Linked DNA regions of Litorilinea aerophila. The protein of the gene in region 1 interacts with the protein of each later gene in a pairwise test. Links are inferred from orthologs where the notes say so. Each region holds a gene or a part of one and is shown in the gene's direction. Other genes may lie near its edges.

Region 1 (16,660 bases):
ACAGAAAGTTAATGGGCGCATCCGGCCGTGGAGACAGGAAACGCCGGAAGACCAGGCTCAATACAGCGATCGAGGTCACGTTGGGCAGGAAGTATAAGGCGCGAAAAAATCGCATCCCAAAAAGGGGGCGGTTAACCAGGATGGCCACGAACAGAGATATCACCACCAGCAAGGGGATGTACATCAACGTGAAGTAGAAGGTATTGAGGACCGCCCGGTGAAGCTGGGGATCGGTCACCATACGCACCAGGTTGCCAAGCCCCACGAACTCCTTAGAACTAAGCAAATCGGTATCATAAAAACTGGTCTCGATCATCGAGATCCAGGGGATTAAATTGAACACAAAGAAAATAACGATGTTGATCAGAATGAACGGATACCAGGGTAACGACTGACGAAGTCGCTTTTTGAGGTTGTCGAAAGAGGTTCTGCGGTGGGCCATCGGGAAAGTGCTAGACATGGTCATAGCTCCATCATGATGAACGAAATCGAAGGCCTTTGAGGTCAACCCCCCATCCTTACGGTAGCTGCACTTTACGGAAGCGCAAAAGCGGAAGATGGCGGAGAGCCTCTAGACCTCAAAGGCCTATCCCTGTTCTTCGACTAGCCGTACTTCTCCTGAAGGAGGGCGGTCAGCTCTTTATCGATGGCCTCCAAAGCCTGCTCCACAGTCTCTTCGCCCAGGAGAGCCGCCTGGAAGTGAGGGCCACACACCACTTTACTTTCCTGCCACAGGGTGTTGGCGTCCACACCGGCAAAGAGATAGGGAGAGAACCGATTCACGTGCTCGAGCACGCACGGATCGGGGTTCCAGAACTCTTTGGCTTTGGTTCCGACCGGGATGGTGCCGGCCAGGTTGTTGTACATGCCGATCATCTCGGGCTGAATCATAAACTTGATCCACGTCACGGCGGCCTCTGGATGCTTGGATTGCTTGGTGATGGCCCAACCCTGACCGGATACAACGCCAGACACGGGCGATATCGAAGGATCTTTGCTGCGGGGATGCCCGATCACATATTCCAGCGCAGGATTGGCTTCGACGTCCTGGATGCAGGCGGCATCCTCCCGACGGGCAGTTACCTGCTCCAGCGCCAGCCAATAATCCGGCACGCCTTCCTGTTCATCCACACTGCCGACAGCCGTCTCCGGCGGTATCCATCCATTCTGATACTCGTTGACCCATCTCGTCAGCGCGTCGATTGCAGGTTGTTCTGTCATCCTCGTGCGGGTCCGGTCCTCGGTATACACAGTTCCACCTGCTTCGTGGACCATGGTGAGCCATTCCGACCAGCTAAAGGTGGTATAAGCCTCCAGGAAAAGCCCTTTTTCCTTGGCCTGCGCGCCCAGGGCCATCAACTCATCCCATGTAGCAAACTGGGCAGTCTCGGGATCATGGCCCAGATCGCGCAGAAGTGCGCCATTGTATGCGATACCGTTCACCTCGGCATCTGTCAAGGGCATGTACAGTTGGCCATCCAAGCTGGCCGCCTCGATTTCGGCCTCGCTATAGTCGGCCAGATCCTCGGGCGATAGGAGATCCGTCAGCGGGAGGATGACATCCTTCTCGATGTAAGCAGGAATCGTATCTGTGGTGGCAAACCAGATATCAGGCGCAGTCCCTGCTGCAGCCGCTGCATAGAGCTTCTCCCGACGCCCGCCCCAGGGCTGCACATCGATCTGGGGCCGAATATTCGGGTGTTTCTCCCGGAAGATCTCCATCATGGGCTTATAGACCAACTCCGCGTCATTCTCAGTGCGAGGATAGGTCCAAATCTCCAGGACGATCTCATCCCCTGTGCTCTCGCTCGCCCCACCCGATTGTGGAGCTGCGGCAGGCGCACACCCCACGACCAATGCAGCCCCGCTGACCAGGGCGGAAAGGCGCAGAAACTCCCGCCGTGTCAATCCTACACCAACACCCCGTGCTTTGCTCTCAGGAGCCATCGTATCCTCCTTTGCAATACTTAAAGTGAAAGTAGACACGCAAAACAACCATCAGCGCACAAACCTACACTGAATTACAAATTGTCAACACGTGCCTTTGTGCCGCTGAATCGGACATACAGGCAGCGTTTCAAGAAATGGAATGGGAGAGACGAAATATCTCGACGGAGACGATTCCAGGGTATCACAACACAACCACTTTGTCAATATCAATTACAAAATAAATGATCCAAAAAGCCACACGCACCTCTCACAGCAAGCCTGGCATCCGCAACCCTCGGGTAAACCAACCGGGGTCAATCGGAGGATGCGGCAATCCACACCTGGCACACCTCGCCACTTTTGCATTTCTATTGACAAACAAGGGGTCTTGTGTTATCTCAGAGGGGAGTTTGGCAATCCCGCCAGAAGCGACTACGATTAATACTCCATAAAATACTCCCATGCCGGTATAAACTCTCTCGGGGCACCCATTGAATCCGTTTCGCATCGACTCTTGAACGTCCACCACCGCACGGAGCGACGAAATTGAACCAACGTGCTGGGCAACCAGAATTGTTGAAGGAGATCAACCGAGCCCGGCTTTTTGACGAGCTCAAAGCGGCCCGCGTCCTCTCCCGGCCCGAGCTGGCCCAGCGCACCGGCCTGAGCCGGGCCGCTGTCACGGTGTTGATGGAGGATCTCATCAAAGTGGGCGTGGCCCGGGAGAGTGGCCTGGGCAATTCCACCGGGGGGCGCCCGCCGGTTCTGCTGGAGTTCAACCCCGACGCAGCGTACGCCATCGGCGCCCGCATGCGGGACAGCCAGTGGGGCATTGTGATGACCAACCTGGACGCCCAGGTCATTCACTCTCTGGATGTACCCATCCCAAATTCGACCCCAGAAGCTGCAGTGCGCTCCCTGTGCGACGGGGTGCGGGCCCTCATGGCCCAGGTCCATGAGGCGCAAATCTTACCGGCCCTGGGGGTGGGAACGCCAGGTCTCGTGGATATGTCGACCGGGGTCATTAAATCGGCTGTAGACGTGGGGTGGTTTGAGGTCCCTTTTCGGGATATGGTTGAAGAAGAACTGGGGATGCGCACGTTTGTGGCCAATCGCAGTAAGGTGGGCGCCCTCGCCGAACTCTGGTGCGATCCCCAGCCCGGCATCACAGAGATCATCTACATCTCCATCGGCACCGGTATCGCCGCAGGCATTGTCCACGAGAATAAACTCTACATCGGCGCCAATTCCAGTGCCGGGGAGTTGGGCCATGTGACTGTCCTGCCGGACGGACCGCTGTGTCCCTGCGGCAATCGTGGCTGCCTGCAACAACTGGCCTCTGGACCGGCCATCGCCAACCGGGCACGGGCCGCGCTCCGCAGCGCGGAAGATAGCTTCCTGCGGGCTTTAACCGGCGATCACCCCGAACGCCTTACCGCATCGACCGTCTTTATGGCCGCGGAAGCCGGCGATCCCATCGCCCAACAGGTTGTCCTGGAGACGGCTCAATATCTAGGGCTGGCCATCGCCAACCTGATCAATTTATTTAACCCGCAGCTGATCGTCATCGGCGGCCCCGTGGGGCAGGAAGGGCGTATCTTATTGGATCCCCTGCGGGCAGAAGTACAACGTCGGGCCATGGCGTACCCCCTGTCGGCCCTCGAGATCGTGATGAGCAACCTGGGCCAATATGCCGGCGCCATTGGCGCTGCCGTCCTGGTCCTGCAACATGCCAGTGAGCTCATTTTTGCACGCCATTGAGTTCATCCATTGGTTGTAGTGGCAGATGCTTTCATACTATAATTTCTCCAGAGCGCGTTTCCCCCGAAGGAGAAGTCGATGAGCATCATCAGCATCATCCAGGAATTCCCGCCAGAGCTGCAGCCCTCCATGCTCAAGTTGATAGAGGCCCTGGAGCGCGATCTGCGGGAAAAATATGCGGTGCGTCGGGAAGACTTCGATGCCCTCCGTGCCACTGTCCAGGAGCTGGCCGAGGCTCAACGCCGCACCGAGCAACGGGTCGAGGAGCTGGCCGAGGCCCAGCGCCGCACCGAGCAACGGGTCGAAGAGCTGGCCGAGGCCCAGCGCCGCACCGAGCAGCGGGTCGAAGAGCTGGCCGAGGCCCAGCGCCACACCGAGCAACAGGTCAGCCGCCTGGAGGAGGCAGTGTCGGCACTGGCCGAAGCCCAGCGCCGCACCGAGCAGCGGATCGAAGCGCTGACGGAGCGCATGGATCGCCTGGTGCAAACCATGGAGCGCTTCCAGGACGCCCTGGCCAAAAACACAGGGTGGCGGCTGGAGCAGTCGTATCGGGAAAAGGCCTATGCCTACTTCGGCCGGGTACTCCGGCGCGTCCGGATCGTGCCCATCCAGGAGATCGAGGAGCAGCTCGAGACGCTGCCCCCTGCCGACCGGGATGAACTCCTGCTGCTGGACCTCATTGTGCGAGGACGCCCCCGTGACCTGGATGTGCCCACCGACGTCTATCTGGCCGTGGAAGTCTCCTCTGTGGTGGACCGCAATGATGTGGAGCGGGCACGGCGCCGCGCCGCCATTCTACGCTCCCTGGGCCATGTGGCTGTCCCCGTGGTGGCGGGAGAAAACGTCTCCCAAGGGGGCATGAACCGCGCCCGGGAAGACCACGTCGCCCTGTTCCAGGATGGCACGTACCAGTTCTGGGACGAAGCCCTCCAACACGCGCTCAACCAATAGCCGGCTCTGCTGTAAAAAGGTCAAAGGCTCATCTCCCAAATGTGTGCGAACCTGTTTGGTTCCCTGTGAAACCAGGATGGATCGCGCATATTTGTGGTAGATGAGCCAAGGTCAAAAATATTGTCCTACCGGGACGTCATCCTCCCGTTGAAAAATACCCGGATCCCAGTAGTGCTATCACTGCCTGGTCGGTGGCATGGGTATCTCCACGTCGAAGCCGGGACGGCTCTTGGTCCGTGCCGGTTCGTCTTCTGCCTCCTCCTCTGTCAGGGACACCACGGGCTGACGCTGGCTTCGGGCCGTGCGGTCGAAGAGGATGGCGTGGACGAATTTAGGACCATGGACCCCCAGGGTCAGGTTCATCTCGATATCGGCCGATTTGCTGGGACCGGTGATCAGGGCTAGGTTGGCGTGGCTGCGGACGTAGTCCACCAGGTGATGCGCCTCCCGCTCTTCGGCCAGCCAGTCCTCCATGGTGGGATAGAGCCGGTCGAAGGGGATCAGGGCAATGTGGCGTAGGGGCAGGAGGCTGGCCGCCCGGCTGGTGCCCGCGCCAGAGGCGACCAGCATGGAACCGGTGCTGGCGAAGGCGGCCTCCACGCCGGTGATCCCATAGCGGATGGCCCGCACAGCTTCCCGGCTTTCGGCCGTGAGCAGGGCGCGGGGCGCCACCAGCTGAATCTCCATGTCGGCCAGGGCCACGTCCAGCCCCGGGATGGGCAGGCTGGCCGGATCCCAGGCCAGGACGCTGCGCTCCTGGCCGGTGACGACGACGGCGCCTTTGCGTTGCAGCTTTTCTTCCTCCATCCACGCCAGAAGACGGTTGATGAGGGCCAACCGGGCTTCGGGCGCAGTCTCCACCACCTGGTAGCTGCCGTGGAGTTTCTCCAGCTCCTGGCCGAAGCGGTGGGCCAGCTCCACCTGGGTGCCGCTGGCCGAGGTGACGGTCATGCGGGTTTCCGGTGTGAGGGGCTCTACCCGGGCCGGCGGGAAACGCAGGTCCGGCCGGGCCAAAGTCTGGCGCAATTTGCCCAGAATTTCATCGCGGGCTTCCACGGTCAACCTCCTCGTTGGATGGTGCGGCGACGGGCCATGCGCTCCGCCCACAGCTCCCGAAAGCTCTTTTTGGCAAAGGGCGGGAAGTCCCGGCTTTGGGTCCAGGCTGAAAGGGGAGGCGGCATGAACTTCAGGTTGCCGCCGCTGAGTGCGGCCATGGTATTGCTGGCCAGGCTGGCCAGTTTGCCCGCGTTTTCATAGCTGCGGCGGCTGCTCATGGTGCGGACGAAGATTTCCATGGCCTGGCGTTCCAGCCAGGGCGCCTGGTTGGCCTCCACCTGGTCGCTGCGCAGGTCCAGCAGTAGCCGGGGCAGGTCGATCTTCACCGGGCAGGCGTCCCGGCAGGCGCCGCAGAGGCTGCTGGCGTGGGGCAGCTTCTCCGCGTTGGTCACCTGGGCCGGCAGCAGAGGGCTGATCACCGCGCCGATGGGGCCGCTGTAGGTGCTGCCATAGGCGTGGCCGCCAATCTCCCGGTAGACGGGGCAGACATTCAGGCAGGCGCCACAGCGCACGCAGAGCAACGCCTCGCCGTAGCCCCGGGCCAGCATGTCGCTGCGGCCGTTGTCCAGAAGCACCACGTGGAACTCCTCGGGCCCATCCACGTCCCCCTCCCGCCGGGGGCCGCTGGTAAGGGAAAGGTAGACGCTGCACTGCTGGCCGGTGGAGCTGCGGCACAGGGCCTGGTACTGGAGGAAGGCGTCCTCCACCGTGGGGACCAGCTTCTCGATGCCCATGACAGCCACGTAGACCCGGGGCATGGAGGTGACCATGCGGCCGTTGCCCTCGTTGGTGACGATGCAGACGGTTCCCGTCTCGGCGATGGCGAAGTTGACCCCGCTGATGCCCATCTCCGCGGTGAGGAACTCCTGGCGCAGGCGAGCCCGGGCGATGGCGCACATCTGCTCGGGATCCAGGGTGGGGGGCATGTCCAGCTTCTCCTGGAAGACGGCGCTGATGTCCTCCAGCCGTTTGTGGACCACCGGCGCCACGATGTGGCTGGGCGGCTCGCCGGCCAGCTGGATGATATACTCGCCCAGGTCGGTCTCCACCACCTTCAGGCCAGCCTCCTCCAGGGCCTGGTTCAGGTGGATCTCTTCGGTGACCATGGACTTGGACTTGACCACCTTCTGGACGTTGGCCTGGCGAGCGATCTCCAGAACGATGGCCTGGGCCTCACTTGCGTCCCGGGCCCAGTGGACATGGCCGCCGTTGGCCGTGATGTTACGCTCCAGCTCCTCCAGCAAATCCGGCAGGTTCCGCAGGACGTACTCCTTCATCTGGCGGGTTTGGTCCCGCAGCCGCTGGCCGTCCACCGCGGTCATGGCCGCCACCCGGGCGCTGCTGAGGCGGACGGTGGAACGGCTGAGTGCGGTTTTCAGGTGTAGATTCTGGAGGGCAAGCTTCACCCGCTCTTTGTAAGGCGCGTGCAGGTCGATGGTGGATGTGGCCATGGTGCTCTCCTCTCAACGAATGTCCTGCCACCGGCGGGGCTGCTGGACCGCCTCCTGGTCTGGCGCCGGGGGTGGAGGTGGGGCTTCCACGTCCACCTGGCTGTTGAGGATCTGGGCGATGTGGACCGCCCGGCAGTGCTGTCCCTGGCGGCTGAGCAGACCGTTGATGTGGGTCATGCAGCTCACGTCGCACAGGGCGACCACGTCGGCGCCGCTCTGGGCCAGGTAGCGGGCCTTGCGCTGGCCCATGGCGGTGCTGATGCCGGCATTTTTGATGGAAAAGAGGCCGCCAAAGCCACAGCACTCCTCGGCGCCGGTCAGCTCCACCAGTTCCGCGTCCTGGACGTTGGCCAGCAGCGTCCGGGGCTGGGCATCCACCTGGAGCTCCCGCAGCAGGTGACAGCAGGCGTGGTAGGTGACCTTGCCGGGAAAGCGGGCGCCGGTGTCGGTCACGCCCAGGACATCCACCAGGAATTCGGTGAGCTCGAAGGTGACCGCGGCCAGGGACTCGCAACGGCGCCGTTCGGCCGGGTTGGCTGCGCTGTCGAAGAGGGTGGCGTAGAAGTGGCTGGTCATGGTGGTGCAGCTACCGCTGGGCGCCACGATGGCGTCCACCTGGCCCTGTTCCACCAGGGGACCGAAGATCTCCAGGAAGCGCCGGGCCAGGACCCGGGCCTCGTCCCGGTAGCCGGCGTTGAAGGCCGGCTGGCCGCAGCAGGTCTGTTCTTCCGGGAAGATGACCTCGACGCCATGGCGCTCCAGCAGCTCCACGGTGGCCATGCCCACTTCGGGGTAGATCATGTCGACCATACAGGTGACAAAGAGGGCGACGCGGCGGGGTGGTTGCTCGAAGGTTTTCCGGTGCATGATCGATTCATCTCAGCAGTCTGGCGTAAATACCGCGGCGGAAATCTGACTGCGCTGACTGGAGGGGACGCTACCGGTGAATGTCCGCCGGGATTTACGCAGTCGGTTCACAAAAGTGGCAGCACGGCCGACTGGGCAGGCAGGGTTGTCACTTCCACCCGGTCGCCGTGCATGAAGCAGTTGATCTCGCTGCGGATGCCCACCCCCCTGGCTTCGCCGCTGTCGTCGAAGTCGTAGCCGGGCAGGTAGATGCCTGGCTCGATGGTGAACATCACGCCGGGGATGAGACGGCGCTGGTCCTGGGTTTCCAGGTTGTCGATGTTCACGCCGACGAAATGGACCTGGGTGCCCAGGCTGTGGCCGGTGCGGTGGATGAAGTGGGGGCCGAAGCCGGCGTCGGCGATGACCTGGCGACAGGCGTCGTCCACCGCGTAGCCGTAGACAGGCCGCCCCGCGTCCAGTTCAGCCTGGATGTACGCCACCGCCCGGTCCCGGGCCGCGGCCACCACCTGGAAGACGTGCCGAACTTTGGGCGGTACCTCGGGGCCGCAGTAGGCGGTCCAGGTGATGTCGGCAAAGCAGGCCTGGGGATCGCCCTGCTCTCGGGCCCAGAGGTCGATGAGGAGTATGTCGCCCGGGCGGATGGGCCGGCGGCGGTCGGCGGAAGGCGCAAAGTGGGGGTTGGCGGCATCGCCGTTGACCGCCACGATGGGCGGGTGATCACTGTCCATGTTGGCGGCGGCGAAGCGCTCCAGGATGAACTGCTGGACGTCGTAGTCGGTGATGGAGTCCCCAGTCTGGAGCCGTTGGGCGACCAGGGCGAAGGCCGCGTCCTTGGCCGCCAGGCAGGCTTCTGCCGCGCGGCGGTGGCTCTGGAGCTGGCCCAACGTCAACACCGCCTGCACCTGCTGCACCAGGTCGGCGCTGCTGACGATCTCCGCGGCGGTTGCGGCTTCCACCAGCTCCTTGGTGCCCGCGTCCACGGTGCTGACGTAGGGGATGGCGCCCTGGGGGCTGTACTCCATGGCAATGCGGGGCCGGCGGCCGTCCGCGCCGACAACCAGCCGGGCCAGACGTTCCCGCAGCTGGCGCCAGCCCACATAGGTCAGGATCGGGTCGGTCACGTGGGCGAAGGTGGTGGTTTCGATGGCATGGACCAGCCAGGTGGGCTCTCCCTGGGCGGGAATCCAGAGGAACCAGCGGCGGGTACCGCTGTGGCGCAGGCCGGCCACGTGGAGGGCGATGGGGTTGGTGCCCCGGAAGTCGTAGAGCAGCCAGCCATCCAGCCCATTTTCCTGCAGGTAGGCTTGAATTCTGCTTCGGTTCACGGTTTGGATCCCACGGCAGAACAGGTGAGAAGCCCCGGGGAGGGCATCGGTTCGTCTTGACCAATCTGGCATGTCCATTATGGCACGGTTTAGGGCGGACGTCCAATTGCCGGTGGGAATTGGTATGGATCTGACCTCGAACGTCTGTTCTGTCAGGCCGGGAAAAATTTGACAGGGCCCGCCGTTCTGGTACAATGGGGGCAATCAATTTGGGCGAGCCATATGGTGTGACCACGCCTCTTCCGTGGCGGCCCCTCACTATCTCTCACAGTCGTGGTTGAACCCCATCGCCCCAGGCGATGCCAACAATACCCCCGTATTTTTCACGTCCAAAGGAGGACTCGATGTTTCAGCAGATCATGCTCGTCGGCAATCTGGGCAGCGATCCGGAGATGCGGTATACGCCCAGTGGCGTGCCTGTGGCCAGTTTTAGCCTGGCCGTCAACCGGGTCTGGAACAGCCAGGATGGCCAGCGCCAGGAGAAGACCACCTGGTTCCGGGTCACGGCCTGGCGGCGGGACGCGGAATTGGTCAGCCAGTATCTGAGCAAGGGGCGTCAGGTATTGGTCTTGGGCGAGGTGGAAGAGGCCCGTCCCTGGACCGACCGGGATGGTAACCTGCGCGCGTCCCTGGAGGTGACGGCCCGGACCATTCGCTTCCTGGGTGGTCGGGACGGCGGCGGTAGCAGCTTCAGCGCCGATCCGGGCGCCATGGCCGGCGGGGAGGAGCAGCTCAGCGACGAGGACATCCCGTTCTAGGCCGCCGAAGACGATTCTGTTACATCTGCCACACGCGAAAAAATGCGCCAGTGATATCCTGGCGCATTTTTTATGGGCCTGATTCCGGCGCGCCCGGGGACTCCCCTCTCCATCTCTGTGGTGAAATACCCCTCAATACTTGTAATCCTCTCGCACGGGGCTGAAGACGTCCAGCGCGCGGGCGTCTTGGTCACCGGCCACCACGGTGTGTTCCACCCCGCCGGGGATGACGTACATGTCACCCGGGCGCAGGGTCCGGGTCTCCCCGCCGACGGTGAAGGTCAGCTCCCCTTCCAGCACAATGCCGGCCTGTTCGTGGGGATGGCTGTGGGGCGGCACCACCGAGTGGGCTGGCAGATCCACCAGGGAGAGGAGCATCTTCTCCCCCCAGAAGGTCCGGGCGGTGATCCCGGCGAAGAGTTCCTTGCTTTCCCGCTCTTCGGGCGTGAAAAAGTACATGGCGCTCTCCTTTTCCATTGAGGATGTGAATATGCTGAGTTATATGGGTATGCAGGTGATACGTTGACGCCGTGCGGCCATCCGGCCGCGGCCGCAGTCGTGGGCCGGATCAGTGTACTATGGATCGGGATGGCGGGCAACGCATCCCAATGGCCCGGGTGCGTCCCGGATTTTTTTGGGGCCCAACGTGCTGCGGCCGCCGGGGTCCCCGGTGCCATTTCCCTCGCATCACCGAGGCCGTAGGTCCCGTTTCCAGACGGGACAGCACCCGTGCGGTATGGATACCGCACCTGCTGGCTATCGGCTGACCAGGGGGATGAAGACCTGTCGGCTGGTATCGCTGCTGCCGCCGGGGTCGGCCGTTGGGGAAGGTTGAGGGGCGGGCGTCGCCTGGGGTGTAGGGGTCGGCCCGGCCTGATCGTAAATGGGCGTCAGATCGGTCCCCTGGACGATGCCCAGGGGCTGGTAGTCGGTGTAGCCGGGGAAGATGGTACCCAGGTTGGGGTTGCCCAGCCGCCGAATGAGGAGTTCGCTGAGCACCCGGCGGTAGTCGGTGGTGATCTCCAAATCCCGGCGGTCGTAGAGCTGGTCGGTGTGGAGGCCGGGCCATTGGCCGTAGACCCTGCCGCCGTTGACCTGGCCGCCCAGGACCAGCATCACGTTGCCGTGGCCATGGTCGGTGCCCCGGCTTTCGTTGGCCCGGAAGCTGCGGCCGAATTCGCTCATGACCACCATGGTGAGCCGCCGGGTGTGGTCCGTGCCGTTGACGTTGCTCAGGTCGGTGTAGAGCGCGGCCAGCCCCTGGGAAAGCTGCCCCAGCTGCGAGGCAAAGTAGCCGCCGCCCTCATCCCCCTGGTACTCGTGGGTATCCCACCCCCCCAGGTCCACCGTGGCCACTCGCAGCCCGAGCTGCATCTTGATCATCTGGGCCACGCTCTGCAGGTTGCGGCCGAACTCGGTGTCGGGATAGGCGGCGCCGTTACCCGGCGTGTACTCGTCCGGGCTGGCCCACTCGATGACGTCCACCGCGTTGAGGGTCTGGAGGCCGGCCTGGTGCAGCCAGGTGCCACCCGCGTACATGTCTCGCAGGGCCTGGCGCATCCAACTGCCGTAGCGCCAGTGGCCGCCGAAGGAGAAGTCGTCTGGGCTGTTCATGCCAATGGATTCGTTGCTGCCGGCCAGGGAGGTGGGTTGCAGGTTGCCCACGGCCAGGGCCGGCAGGATGATCTCCGAAGGCAGGTTGCCGGCGGTCTGGAGGTGGCGGGTGAGCCAGCCGGTGGTGGCGCTCTTGCTGCCGGGCGTGCCCAGCTCCATGTACTGCATGGCATCGAAATGGCTGCGGGTGTCGCTGGTCAGGCCGGCCGCGTGGACGATGGCCAGCCGCTGCTCCTGGAAGAGTTCGTGGAGGTGGGCAGCCGCCGGATGAAGGCCGAAGAAGTCATCCAGGTTGAGGGCGGCATTGGTGCCGCTGGCCGGGATGGCAATTTCCCGCCGTTGGTCCTCGTAGTAACCCCGGTCGTCCCCGGCAATGGGCATGACCACGCTCAGGCCATCACATCCTCCCCGCAGAAAGATCACCAGCAGGATGTCCTGGTTGGGCTCGTCCTCGGCGCTACCGAAGGCGGTGAAACTGATGCCGCCGGTCATGGCGGCGATGGCGGTGGAACACCCCACGAGAAAGCCTCGTCGGCTGACTTTGAACATGCTCTATCAGGCTCCTTTGGCGGTCAGCGCCAGTGAAATGAAGGGGACATCAGGATCAGGCCCACCATGTAGCGTAGCCGTTCCTGGATCTGGTCGGCCGGTAGCTCGTAGTCCGGGTTGCGGCCGTGGGCCATGAACTCGACGATGGGCTGCCGTTCGTCTGCTGGCAGGGTCCGGCCCAGAATGCGATTGCTCCAGTAGTCCACGATCTCGTTGGGCGTTTTCTTGCTGGCCGGCATTTGGGTTTCGGGCTGCAGGCGGTAGTCATCCTTGTTGGGGCCGTCGCCGCCGTAGGTCCAGCCCAAGAGCCAGTTACAGCGCCGCCAGCGTTGCAGCATGGGCATGGTGCTGGACCAGGCCTCCTTGAAGTCCGGGTAGCCGTCGGGCGGATGCCAGCGGAAGAGCCGCTGGCCGGAGTTGCCGAAGTTCCAGAGGAAGCTGTCGGTGGGCTCGAAGTCCGCCTGGGTGGCCCGCAGCATGGCCACCACGTACTCGAAGGGCCGCTTGACCTTTTGTCCCCAGGTGGTGCGGAACTCGTCGGAAAGCAGGATGGTGCGCACCACCCGCTTGAGCTGGTCGGGCGCATCCTTGTGGGCCAGGAAGACGTCGGCCGCGGCCTGGACCACGCTCTCGGGTGGGTGGTCGGCGATCAGGCGGCGGCAGAGGCGCCGACAGACGTGGCGGGCCGTGCCAGGGTGGCTGGCCAGCAGGTCCAGGACGTCGTGGCCGTCTTTGATGCCCTGGTTGTCCGGGATGATCTTGCCCAGGACAAACTTCTGGTAGGGAAAGTGGCGGGAGGAGTCGAACTCGAAGAGGCCGGTGTCCATGTTCACCTGCCAGCCGGTGAAGCAGGTGGTGGCACCGTAGACGTCGGCGTCGATGTAGCCGACCCGGTTGCCGTTGCCGTCCACCAGGGCCGGGTCCTCTGGGCTGCGCACGCCCAGGTAGTTTTCCGCCCCCATGGTGTGGAGCTCGAAGAGCTCCCGGGCGTAGTTTTCGTTGGGGCTGCCGCCGCTGTTGGACTGGTTGTCCAGGTAGAAGAGCATGGCCGGGCTCTGGGCCACGGCTTCCAGCATCTGGCGGAAGTTGCCCAGCATGTGGCCCCGGATGACATCCCGGTCATAGTGGACGAAGACGGGGGCGATCCAATAGTCGAAGCCGTAGACGTTGAAGTGGTTGTGCCAGTGGTCGGCCAGGACTTCCACCAGCTGGCGTTTGCTGTAGACGGCCCGGATGAAGGTGGCTCGTTCCACTTCCCAAGCCGGCAGGTAGCGGTCCTGGTCGCCCTGGACGTGGTCGGCCCAGAGTTGGGCCAGGGATTTGTCCAGGGCGGTGAAACCGTAGGAGGCCAGGCGGGCTTCGCATTCGCTGTCGTCGATGGTCTCGGGGGCCAGCTGCTGCTCCACGTAGGCTTCCAGACGACTTTCCGGCGTGTCGCCCAGGGACTGGAACGCCTGCCAATCCTCGGGGCGGGGGCCGAAGGCCATGCGGTTGAAGACGATGACGGGCAGCGGCGGCAGGGAAGGTACGCCGGCGGCCGCTGCGAAGACAGGGTTGCGGGGAGAGCGCATGGCGGGCGGCGGTTCACCGGAGGCCGGCTGGGCCGCTACGGGCGACGTCTGGACCAGGGAAGCGGCCAGGGCGCTGCCGGCGATGGCGCCACCCCCCCGCAGCAGCCCACGTCGGTTCAGCCGTCTGGCATGCTCCGGTTGCGTGATTCGAGGGGCTTCAAGGGGGGAAGCCGAGTCGGGCATGAACTCCTCCTGGGGTCTGCGTGCAATACACTCAAGCCTTGATTTCCAAGCCCTTGACGGTTCGAGCAACCTTTCAAGCACTTGCCGATTTCGGTCAGCTATACTAGCATAGGATCCAGTTGCTGGACCCACCGCTTGCACTGCTCCCAGGCTACTACAACCTGCCGTCCACACCACGGCCCACCGGCATCATGGGCGAAGAAGCATAGCCGTGGATCCACCACCTGCCCATGATGGCCCATCCAGGCAGGCAAGACAACCGTCATCGGTCGTAGGGTCTGCCGGCCATCTGACGTACCCGTCTTCATCCAGGCGCGCCCGCCCCAAGAGGGCAACACCCCAGAGACAGGGGAAAATTTCCGCGTTTCCCTGGGTCCTCTGCGCTTCGGCAATGCTTTTGTTACACAAGTTGCTTTTGTCACAGACAAGTGAGGAGAACAGACAAAATGGCTCAATGGCATGCGGACACCATCGAAAGCAACGGCATTCGTATCCATTACACCCGCACGGGCGGGGATAAGCCGCCGGTGGTGCTGGCCCACGGCTTTTCCGATGACGGCCTGTGCTGGACGCCGGTGGCGGAGATCCTGCAGGCGGACTACGACGTGATCATGGTGGATGCCCGCGGGCATGGCCGCTCCGATGCGCCGGACGAGGGCTACACGCCGGCCCACATGGCGGCCGACCTGGCCGGCGTCATCACCGGCCTTGGCCTCCACAAACCGGCGGTGCTGGGTCATTCCATGGGCGGGTCGACGGCCATGGCATTGGCTGGGCTGTATCCGGAGCTGCCCGGGGCCATCCTGGTGGAAGACAGTGGGGCACGCAATTACATGGAGGACAATTCTGCCGAGGCCCAGGAACGGCGACGCCAGTGGCACGACCGCATGGTCAAGCTGAAAGGCATGTCCCGGGAGGCCCTGCTGGACTATGCCCGGACCAACATGCCCACCTGGCCCGAGGCCGAGCTGGGGCCCTGGGTCGACGCCAAGCTGCGCTTCAACCTCAAGGCCTTGAATCGTGGAGGAGCCACTGGGATGGATTGGGACCAGATCTTACGCAGCATCACCTGCCCGGCCCTCTTGTTGACGGCAGACCCCGAGCTGGGCGCCATGGTGACGGCGGAGCGCGCCGCCCAGATGCAGGCCTTGATCCCCCAACTTCAGGTGGTCCACATCCCCGGGGCCGGGCACAACATCCGTCGGGAACAGTTTGGCCCGTACATGGAGGCCGTGCGCAACTTCCTGGCCCAGGTGACCCAAGGCGCGAGGGGGTGACTGCCATGCTGGTTCCGTTGACGGCTGAACAACAACAGTGGGTGGATTCCACCCTGCAATCGATGACGCTCTCCCAGTGTGTGGGGCAACTGCTGTGCGCCTCCCATCCCCGTTTCACCACCGACGAGTGGCTGGCGCTGCTGGACCGGGTGCCCCTGGGCGCGTTGACCGTGCGCCACGTCTCCAGTCCGGAGTTGCGGGAGCAGATGCAGCGCCTGCAGGAGCGATCTCCGATCCCGCTCCTGGTGGCTGGGGATCTGGAGCACGGGGCCAACGCCCTGACCGACGGCACCCAATTCCCCTGGATGATGGCGGCCGGCGCGGCCGACGATGAAGCGCTGATGCGGCAGATGGGCCAGGCCACCGCCGCGGAGGCCCGCCACGCCGGCATCCACTGGACCTTCGCGCCTGTGGTAGACCTGAACTATAACTTCAACAACCCCATCACCAACGTCCGGGCCCTGAGCGACCAGCCGGATCGGGTGATCCGCCTGGCCACAGCCCTGATCCAGGGGATGCAGGCCGACGGGCTGCTGGCCGCCACTGCCAAGCACTTCCCCGGCGATGGCATGGATGACCGGGACCAACATCTGGCGACCACGGTCAACCACCTGCCCTTCGCCCAGTGGCAGGAGACCTACGGCCGGGTCTGGCGGGCGGTGATTGACGCCGGCGTGATGTGTGTGATGCCCGGCCACATTTCCCTGCCCGACTACCAGGGGTTCACCGACCAGCCGGAAGCCGCGCCGCCGGCCACCCTCAGCGCCCACCTGCTTCAGGATCTGCTGCGCAAAGAGCTGGGATTCGACGGCGTGATCATTTCGGACGCCTCCGGGATGATCGGCCTGACCACGCGCGTCCCCGGGGACGAGCGAGCCGTGCGGTGCATCCAGGCCGGCTGTGACGTCTATCTGTTTCCTGAAACCCTCCAGGACTATGAGCGGCTGTTGCAGGCAGTCCAGGAAGGACGCCTGGCCGAGGAGCGGGTGTGGGACGCCGCCCGGCGGGTGCTGGAGCTCAAGGCCCGGCTGAACCTGCACCGAGATCCCTTTGGGCCGAAGCCGTCCGACGCCGACACGGCCCGCCACCACCAGGCAGCCCAGGAAATGGCCGACAAAAGCATCACCGTCCTGCGTGGCGACGGCTGCCCACCGGCGGATCTCCAGCCTGGAAGTCGGGTGCTGACTGTGACCATCGGGGCGGTGAGTCCCTTCAGCCGGTTCATGCCCCAGCCGGAGCTCCCCATCTTTGACGAGGAGCTGCGCCGGCGAGGTTTTCATGTAACCCATCTCCTCAACCCGGGCGATGATGAGCTGCTGGCCGCGGCGGCCGCGGCCGATGTGGCTTTCGTCAATCTGCTCGCGC
Region 2 (9,246 bases), on another replicon or contig:
ACGCCGGTCTGCCGGGACGGGGGAGACGGCCCAGACATCCGAAACGTCCGAGGCGGAACGTCCCCTCTATGCCCACGCCATGTCCTTCCGGCCAGGCGGCAAGAACCGCTCCGGGCTGTTGCCGCGCATGACGTCGCTGGATCTGGAGGCCGTGCAACAGGAGATCACCGCCCTTCACAACGAGTTGGTGGCCATCCTGCCCATCGGCAACGAGACGGCTCAGCGGGGGCTGCACCTGCTGGACAAGGCCCAGGATCTGCTCGACCGGGATCCGTCCCGCTCGGCGGAAGTGGAATATTACATGCAGCAGGTCCGCTCCATTGCCCAACGGGTGCGCCAGACCCGGCGCTGGTCCGAGCTGTATCGACAGCGGCTGCGGACCTATCTGCTGGCCTGGGCCGCCCTGGCTGGCCTGTTGCTGGTGGCCCGCTTCCTCTACCAGGGGGCGCTGGAGGCCTTCGTGGCTGAACTGGGCCAGCTCCTGCCGGACAGCCTCTTCCTGCGCCACAGCGCTGCGCTGTGGGGGACCTTGCTGGCCGGAGGACTGGGCGGAGCCATCGGCGCCCTACAGACCATGCGCTATCACGCCCGGCTGGAGTATGGCTTCTTCGACCGTAAATATGGGCTGCGGGGCCTGATTCTGCCGTTCATCAGCCTGATTGTGGGTGGATTCATCTACGGCCTCATCGCCCTGGTCTACCTCTTCCTGGGCGTGGATCCCTCCCGGCAGTGGCTCGCTGCCATTTTCCCGGGCCTGCTGGCCTTCCTCTTCGGCTTGATGCAGGAGTCCATCTACGGCACCCGGGGGTGAGGCAGGCCCGGCCGTTCCCTATGCGTTACGCGGAAGTCATTGTCAACGTCCCCATCCGGCGTACCTTCACCACCCGCCAGGGCGAGCCGCCCCTCCCCGAGTCGCCTGACGACGCCGGGAACGAGTGGCGCACCTTCCACTATCATCTTCCCCCCCACCTGGAGGAGATCCTGCAGCCGGGCCATCTGGTCTGGGTCCCTTTTGGGCGTCAGCAGGTGCAGGGCATTGTGTGGCAACTGGCCGATTCGGCGCCGGTGCCCACCCGGCCTGTGGAACGTCTGGCCCGCCCGCTGCCGGTGTTGACGCCGGTGCAGTTGACGCTGGCTGCCTGGCTGGCCGACTACTACGTGGCCTCCATTCTGGAGGTGGTGCGTCTCTTCCTGCCGCCAGGGCTGCTGACCCGCTCGGGGCGCAAGGAGCAGCCCCGGGCCCGTCGGGAGCTGCAGGTGACCCTGGCGGCCCCCCCGGAGGAGCTGGAAACCCGCCTGCAGACCCTGGCCCGGTCGACGCCCCAGGCGACGGTGCTGTCCTGGCTGCTGGACCATCCCGGGGAAAGGCCTTCGCCGGGCGACCTGGCCAAAACTTGCGGCCTGCGCTCCGACAGCACAGTGCGCACCCTGGCGAGCAAAGGGCTGGTACGCATCCAGGTGGAGGGCGTTTCCCTGGCCGTCCCCCGGTCCGAGGCAGAAGCCCAGCTGGCCACGTGGCGCGGCCTGGCCCCCTATCGCCAGGTGCTGGCCGCGCTCCAGGAAGCCGGCACCCCTTTGTGGAAAAGCGACCTCTATGCCCGGGTGCCCACCGATTTGAAGACCCTGCGGGCCCTCCATCGGGCCGGGTTGATCCGCCTGGAGGAGCGGGTGCGCTTCCGGGATCCTCTGGCGGGGCGCAGCTATCCGCCTTCCGCCGCGCCTATCCTCACCAGCGAGCAGGAAGCCGTCTGGCAGCAGATCTGGCAGCGAGGGTTCCAGGCATCCCCGCCCGGCAAGTTTTTGATCCACGGCGTCACCGGCAGCGGAAAGACGGAGATCTACCTCCGGGCCATCGAGGAGACGCTGCAGCAGGGGCGCCAGGCCATTGTCCTGGTGCCGGAGATTGCCCTCACACCCCAGACCGTGGCCCGTTTTGCCGGCCGTTTCCCCGGCCGGGTCACTGTGGTCCACTCGGGGCTTAGCGCCGGAGAGCGTTACGACGTCTGGCGGGCCATCCGGGATGGAGACTTTGACATTGTGGTGGGGCCCCGCAGCGCGCTCTTCGCGCCCTTGCCCCGGCCTGGCCTGATCGTGCTGGACGAGGAGCATGAGGCCTCGTACAAGCAAAATGCCGAGGAGTGGGGCAGCGACACCGTTTTTTACGATGCCCGCACGGTGGCCCATCGTCTGGCCGAGTTGACCCAGAGCGTGCTCATCCTGGGAAGTGCCACGCCCAGCCTGGAATCCTACTTCGCGGCGCAACAGGGCCAGATGATCCTGCTGGAGATGTCCCGGCGGGTGATGGGCCATGGGATGTCCGCCGGCCCCGGTTCGGCCGACGAGGCGGTGGCCTATGCCACGTTGCCGCCGGTGGAAATTGTGGACATGCGCCAGGAGTTACGGGCCGGCAACCGGAGCATCTTCAGCCGCAGCCTGGAGGCTGAGCTCCACGCCACCCTGGACGCGGGCGAACAGGCCATCTTGTTCCTCAACCGGCGGGGAACCAGCACCTTCGTCATGTGCCGGGACTGTGGCGCGGTGCAGGAGTGTCCTCGCTGCGAGGTGCCCCTGACCTACCACGAGCGGGCGGCGGTGCTCATCTGTCACCACTGCAACCGGCGTTATCCCATCCCGGAGCGGTGCCCCAACTGCGACAGCCGGCGCATCAAATATTTCGGCAGTGGGACCCAGCGCATCGAGGAGTACGTCTCCCAGATTGCGCCCCGGGCCCGGCTGTTGCGCTGGGACGCCGATACCACCGGCCGCAAGGGGAGCCACGAGTCCATCCTGGCCCGTTTCGCCGCCCATGAGGCGGATGTGCTGGTGGGTACCCAGATGATCGCCAAGGGCCTGGATCTCCCCCTGGTCACCCTGGTGGGCGTCATCTCTGCCGACACCGGCCTCTACCTGCCCGATTTTCGCAGCGCCGAGCGCACCTTTCAGCTCCTCACCCAGGTGGCCGGCCGGGCCGGCCGCAGCCAACGGGGAGGACGGGTAGTCATCCAGACATACACGCCGGAGCACTATGCCATCCAGGCGGCTGCCCAACATGACTATGCCAGCTTCTACCGGCGCGAGCTGGCCTTCCGGCAGGAGCATGGCTACCCCCCTGTACGGCGGCTGGCACGTCTGATATACTGGCACCGGAATCTGGAGAAGGCGCAGGAAGCCAGCCAGGAGATGGTCGCCATCCTGCGCCAGCGCCTGGAGGCGTTGGCGCCGGCCGGTCAGGCCATGGACATCATGGGGCCGGTGCCCGCCTTCTTCGCCCGCTACCGGGGCTACTACCGCTGGCAGGTCCTCATCCGGGGGGCGGATCCGGCGGTCCTGCTGCGGGGGCTCCCCATCCCCTTCGGCTGGCGGGTGGACGTGGATCCGGTCTCCATCTTATAACTGGCAGGAGTGAGAGGAAGAGAAGCATGCCCAGACGGAAGAGCCAGCGCAAGCGAGAGCTCCCCGCGCCGGCGGTGGACCGGTCGACCCCTCCCCAGTGGCTGACCCTGAAGCAGGCCAGCGACTTTCTGGGCATCCACTACACCACCCTGCGGAGCTGGGCGGACAAGGGGGAGATCCCCGTCTTTCGTACGCCCGGCGGCCACCGCCGCTTCAGCCTGGCCGATTTGCGCCGCTTTCTGGACGCACGCCTCAGCCAGCGCGCGCCCGGCGAATCGGAGCACCTGGTCAGCGCGGCCATTGTGCGGGTGCGGGAGGAGATTCAGAAGATTTCCCAGGAACAGGTGGGCTGGCACTATCCCCTGGAGGGGGACGCCGTCCAGCAGCGGCGTCAGCGGGGGCGGCGTCTCTTTGCCCTGGCCATCAGCTATGTCTTGAAGCCCAAGCCCCGGCCTCGCCTCCTGCAGGAGGGGCGCCGGCTGGGCTTTGAGTACGGGCGAGAGGCCGCCCTCAGCGGGGTGGGCCTGACGGAGACCGGGCGGGCTGTCCAGTTTTTCCGCCACCAGTTGTACCAGGTCATCCGCAGCGGCAATCCCGGCCAGGCCATGGATGCCGACGATGTGCGCATCCAGCAACTGATCGACCAGTTCCTGGATGAAGTTCTCTACGCGGTGCTGGACGGCTATGAACAACAGCTTCGAGGCGACCGGGCGGGACCTGGGGTCAGCCAACAGGCCCCAGACGAACCTTTCCCGTAACCTTCACGAGTACAGCGCCCCACGCACATGGCCACTGGCGGCCTGGAGCCGCCGCCGGGCCTCGGCCGCATCCACATCCGCCAGCCCCATCACCACCGCGACCTTGACCTCTCCCCCTGCCTCTTCCAGGAGGCGGGCCGCTTCCTGGCCGGACAGGCCGGTGGCCGCCGTCACGATGCGGACAGCCCGTTCCCGTAACTTCTGATTGGTGGGCCGCACATCCACCATGAGATTGCCGTAGACCTTGCCCAGGCGGACCATGCTGGCTGTGCTGAGCATGTTGAGTACCAGCTTCTGGGCGGTGCCGGCCTTCATGCGGGTGCTCCCGGTGATGACTTCTGGCCCCGTCAATACCTCGATGGCGACGCTGGCCATCTGGGCCATGGGGGAGTGGGGACTGCAGACCACGGCGATGGAAGCGGCGCCCACTTCTCGGGCGTAGGCCAGGCCGCCCAGCACGTAGGGGGTGCGTCCACTGGCGGCCAGCCCCACCAGCACGTCACCGGCGGCGAAACCATGCGACTGGAGATCCCGGCGTCCCTGTTCGGGATCGTCCTCGGCCGCTTCGATGGGCCGGGTGAGGGCCTGGGGCCCGCCTGCGATGAGGGCGATGGCACGATCCGCCGGAAAGCTGAAAGTGGGCAGCAGCTCAGAAGCGTCCAGCACACCCAGCCGTCCGCTGGTGCCTGCGCCCATGTAGAAGAGGCGATGGCCGGCGGCCAGTCCCTGGACGATGAGCTCGACCGCCTGGGCGATCTGGGGGAGCACTTCGGCTACAGCCAGCGGAACCTGGGCATCCTGCCGGTTGATGAGCCGCAGCATTTCCAGGGTCGGCAGGCGGTCAAGCTCCTGGCTGAGGGGATTTCGCTGTTCGGTAAGGGGCAAGGGGGTAGTCTGTTGCATATTCATGGGCCTTTCGTCGTATGGAATCTACGGATCGAAGTGAAAACCATCCCTGGGCGCCGAGTCCCCAGACGGCTGCTATGATAACACCTTTTGGCAACAGGACCAGGAATACCCATCCATTCGACGCATGCCAGCAAGGCGTTTGTGGAATGTAGGGAAAGCGTAGGTGAAATGTGGGAAAAGGGCCATCCTGTCGGCGCGAAACTGCAGCTGTACGCGCTTGGAGGCTGGGCTGCCACCACCTTCTCTGTTTGGATTTGCCGGACGATGGGGGTTTTAGGGTGTCGGGCCCGGGTCAGAAGTGTCCAGGGCTGCAAAAAAGTCCCCTTTGTCGCGGCCCGGGCGGTCGGCGGCGCCTCGCCATGCCGCTGGGCCCTGGGTCAGCCGGACCGCGTCCTCCTGGGATCCATCGGGGCGATCCAGGGGTGGTTTGCATAGAAACTCGCGCCCTGTTATAATCGAATTCCCACTCAGGCTTCGGTTCCCTGCGGATGAAGCTGTACTCCCTTTTTTCAGGCCGAATCCGTATTCAAGCCTATTGGCCCTATAACCAACTCACACCATCACACCTAAAGTACACCTAAAGGAGGTTTGTCATGCGTAACCCAGGGAAGTGGCTCGTCCTGCTTGTTGTCGTTTTGTTGATGACCAGCCTGGCCGCCTGCGCGGCGGGAACCGTTGCCGTGCCCGATCGCCCCATTGAGGTGAGCGTGGACTCGGCGCTGGCCGCCCAAGACAAAGCCATGGCCGGCCTGATGATGGGTTCGGCGGAGTGGACCGAAGAGGAGTTTAGCAGCCTGTTGTCGGTGCTGCTCCAACAGAACAGCGGCGAAAATAATCCGGTCAACGCCATTCGGGTTTGGTTTGATCCGGACAATCAGGTGACCATTCAGGTGGATCTGAAGGATGGGGTGATCCCCTTCGGCAATCAACTGAACCTGGCCGGCAAGGTGGATGTGGTGGACAACCACGTGCAGGTCCACCTGGAGCAGGCGGCGGCCGGCAACCTGGCCGTGGCCCCGGCCGTCCTCCAGATGATCAGCGACCAGATCAACGCTTCCCTGGCCGACCCCAGCATGGGGGTGGCGGTGGACGTGACCACGGACACCGGCCTGATTCAGGTCAGCCTGGCCGGCATGTAGTTTCTCGGTAGGCAGGAGTCGGTAGGCTGCCCCGGCACCCGTGGGCGGGCTCGCCCGTTTATCTTTGTCGTCTATCTTTGTTGTCATGGCCCGGAAGTTCTTCCGGGCCTTTTTCATGGCAGGTTCATACCCGGGGCTGAAGTCCTGTTGCAGGTGGGTGCGTACGTTCGGCAGAAATAGCCGCCCTAAAATTTGACCATCGATTGGCGGCCATGTTACACTCGTGGTTCGTGGGCATGTTGTGCCCACGGCTTGTGTGTTTATGGTTTTGATGCAAGTTCGGACGTGAACATCGCGGGTGCATGCTGCGGCAGCAGGGGGTGCCTTGCCCTATCCAGGGTGCCGCCGGAAGAGCTGCCGATATTTTGCCGACATTCTGGTTGCCGGCATTTTCATGAGGGCGTGAATTAGCTAGGGTCGAAGTTTGGTTCTAAGTTCGCTTTGAATGCTTGAGTTCTCTTGGGTATCTTGAGCAATTTGACTTAGATTGAGGATTCAGTTCATTAGGATGGAGGAGTCTTTTGCCCACGATTAACCAGCTGGTCCGCAAGGGCCGAAAAAGTGTGGCCAAAAAGGAAAAGGCGCCGGCGCTGCGCTTCACCCAGAATACCCTGACCGGCAAGACCCGGCGTATGAAGAAGGGGAATCCCCAGAAGCGCGGCGTCTGCACCCAGGTGCGTACCACCACGCCCAAGAAGCCCAATTCCGCCTTGCGGAAGGTAGCCCGTGTGCGCCTGACCAACGGCATGGAGGTCACGGCCTACATTCCGGGCGAGGGCCACAACCTGCAGGAGCACAGCGTGGTGCTGGTGCGCGGCGGTCGTGTGAAGGACCTGCCCGGTGTTCGCTATCACATCGTGCGAGGCGCGCTGGACAGCACGGGCGTCGACCAGCGGAAGCGTGGTCGCAGCAAATATGGGACAAAGCGCCCGCGAGGGTAACATAGCTACGGCGGAGATTCAATACCTATGCGCAGGAAGCGAGCAGAGACACGAGCGGTCATTCCCGATCCTCGCTACAACAGCGAGATCGTCGCCAAGTTTATCAACAATGTGATGGAGCGCGGCAAGAAGAGCCTGGCCACCCGCATTGTTTACAACGCCTTCGACCTCATCGAAGAGCGGACCAATCGCCCCGGCCTGGAGGTTTTTGAGGAGGCGTTGAAAAATGCCACTCCTCTGGTAGAGGTCAAGCCGCGCCGGGTCGGCGGTGCCACATATCAGATTCCGGTGGAGATCGGGGCAAACCGGCGGATGGCCCTGGCCATGCGCTGGCTGATCGACAGCGCGCGCAAGCGCAGTGGCCGCGATATGTCTGTGCGGCTGGCCAATGAATTGATGGATGCCGCCCGCAACGAAGGTGCTACCATCAAGAAGCGGGAGGACACCCACCGGATGGCCGAGGCCAACCAGGCTTTCGCCCACTTCCGTTACTAAATCGGCCGCTTTTGTCCCGGGCCGGCCAGCCCCAGAGGGCTGGGCAAAGGCCGGCACCCGGATGGAGCGGCTCGCCCGTCGCGATCCCGCTGCGTGGCTATGGACCGAGCTTTGCTGAAAATTTAGCGTGGTTTTTGGCTCTCTCTAGAGAGCTCGCATACGTCTCGAACGATACGTCTCGAACGACGAGTGCGGCGCCCTTGCCACAAGTGAACGAGCGCAATGTCTTGCTAGCGCTCCAGGCCTGTCTGGGCAACATCGATGTTGCCCAGGGCTGCCGGGTATCAGGCAAACTTTCCAGGCAAACTTTGTGGAGAATCGGCGCCGTACTGTTTTGTTCTAAAACAGGAATCCTTTTATGAGTGTGGAATATCCCATCGAACGCACGCGCAATATCGGTATCATTGCGCACATTGACGCCGGTAAAACAACGACCACCGAGCGTATTCTCTTCTATTCCGGTCGCATCCACCGCATGGGCGAGGTGCACGAAGGCACCGCTGTGACCGACTACATGGTCCAGGAGCGGGAGCGGGGCATCACCATCACGGCTGCTGCCATCACCACCGTCTGGACCGACCGCATGACCGGCGAGGAGTGTCAGATCAACGTGATCGACACCCCCGGCCACATCGACTTCACCGCCGAGGTCCAGCGCAGCCTGCGGGTCCTGGACGGCGGCGTGGTGGTCTTCGACGCGGTGGCCGGCGTGGAGCCCCAGTCCGAGACCGTCTGGCGACAGGCGGACCGCTACCACGTGCCCCGCATCTGCTTCGTCAACAAGATGGATCGGGTGGGCGCCAGCTTCGAGCGCACCTGCCAGATGATCGTGGATCGGCTGGGTGCCAACCCGCTGCCCATTCAGCTGCCCATCGGCGCCGAAGATAGTTTCGCCGGTGTGATCGACCTGCTGACCATGAAGGCCCTGGTCTTCACGGACGAGCTGGGGGCCAAGCCGTCGGTGGAGGAGATCCCCGCCGACCTGCGGGAGGCCGCCGAACACGCCCGCGAGGTGATGATTGAGCGGATCGCCGAGACCGACGACGAGCTCACCATGAAGTTCCTGGAAGGCGAGGAGATCAGCACCGAGGAGCTGGTGGCTGCCCTGCGTCGGGCCGTGATCAACAATGAGATCGTGCCTGTGCTCTGTGGCTCTGCCCTGCGGAACAAGGGGGTCCAGCCATTGCTGGATGCCATCGTGCGCTACCTGCCCAGCCCGGTGGACATTCCACCGGTACAGGGGACGGATCCCCACACGGGTGAAACCATCTACCGCAAACCGGATCCCAATGAGCCCTTCTCGGCTCTGGTGTTCAAAATTGTTACCGACCCCTTCGTGGGTCGGCTGGCCTACGTCCGGGTCTATTCGGGGCGGTTGACCTCAGGCAGCACCGTCTACAACGTCAACCGGCAGCGTCGGGAGCGGATTGGGCGCCTCCTGCAGATGTACGCGGACAAGCGGGAGGAGATCAAGGAGTGCGATGCCGGGGATATCGCCGCGGTGGTAGGGCTGAAGCAGACCTTCACCGGCGAGACCCTGTGTGACCCCAACGCCGAGATCCTGCTGGAGTCCATCGAATTCCCGGACCCGGTGATCAAGGTGGCGGTGGA

Evidence for each region.
Region 2: the proteins of FKZ61_RS13655 (region 1) and priA interact in binary tests that used the Escherichia coli proteins (3 or more experiments, as listed by UniProt). The link is inferred for Litorilinea aerophila from one-to-one orthologs.

The regions. Positions count from the first base shown.
Region 1 is NZ_VIGC02000016.1:100,202-116,861, forward strand. What follows is about bases 8,507-11,394. They hold FKZ61_RS13655 (single-stranded DNA-binding protein), read left to right. Parts: upstream 8,507-9,687; coding sequence 9,688-10,101; downstream 10,102-11,394. Other genes in these bases: FKZ61_RS13650 (M24 family metallopeptidase), read right to left, coding at 8,507-9,343; FKZ61_RS13660 (cupin domain-containing protein), read right to left, coding at 10,234-10,560; FKZ61_RS13665 (DUF1501 domain-containing protein), read right to left, coding at 10,858-11,394. Outside these bases: FKZ61_RS13615 (carbohydrate ABC transporter permease), read right to left, coding at 1-460; FKZ61_RS13620 (extracellular solute-binding protein), read right to left, coding at 604-1,725; FKZ61_RS13625 (ROK family protein), read left to right, coding at 2,476-3,690; FKZ61_RS13630 (hypothetical protein), read left to right, coding at 3,769-4,641; FKZ61_RS24315 (LutC/YkgG family protein), read right to left, coding at 4,819-5,697; FKZ61_RS13640 (LutB/LldF family L-lactate oxidation iron-sulfur protein), read right to left, coding at 5,700-7,148; FKZ61_RS13645 ((Fe-S)-binding protein), read right to left, coding at 7,161-8,015; more of FKZ61_RS13650, read right to left, coding at 8,123-8,506; more of FKZ61_RS13665, read right to left, coding at 11,395-12,264; FKZ61_RS13670 (DUF1800 domain-containing protein), read right to left, coding at 12,288-14,018; FKZ61_RS13675 (alpha/beta fold hydrolase), read left to right, coding at 14,465-15,295; FKZ61_RS13680 (glycoside hydrolase family 3 protein), read left to right, coding at 15,301-16,660. UniProt on the Escherichia coli protein: Plays an important role in DNA replication, recombination and repair. Binds to ssDNA and to an array of partner proteins to recruit them to their sites of action during DNA metabolism. Acts as a sliding platform that migrates on DNA via reptation.
Region 2 is NZ_VIGC02000045.1:26,033-35,278, forward strand. What follows is about bases 448-3,612. They hold priA (primosomal protein N'), read left to right. Parts: upstream 448-831; coding sequence 832-3,393; downstream 3,394-3,612. Other genes in these bases: FKZ61_RS22475 (hypothetical protein), read left to right, coding at 448-811; FKZ61_RS22485 (MerR family transcriptional regulator), read left to right, coding at 3,420-3,612. Also shown: more of FKZ61_RS22475, read left to right, coding at 1-447; more of FKZ61_RS22485, read left to right, coding at 3,613-4,151; murQ (N-acetylmuramic acid 6-phosphate etherase), read right to left, coding at 4,155-5,060; FKZ61_RS22495 (hypothetical protein), read left to right, coding at 5,654-6,199; rpsL (30S ribosomal protein S12), read left to right, coding at 6,721-7,140; rpsG (30S ribosomal protein S7), read left to right, coding at 7,168-7,635; fusA (elongation factor G), read left to right, coding at 7,994-9,246.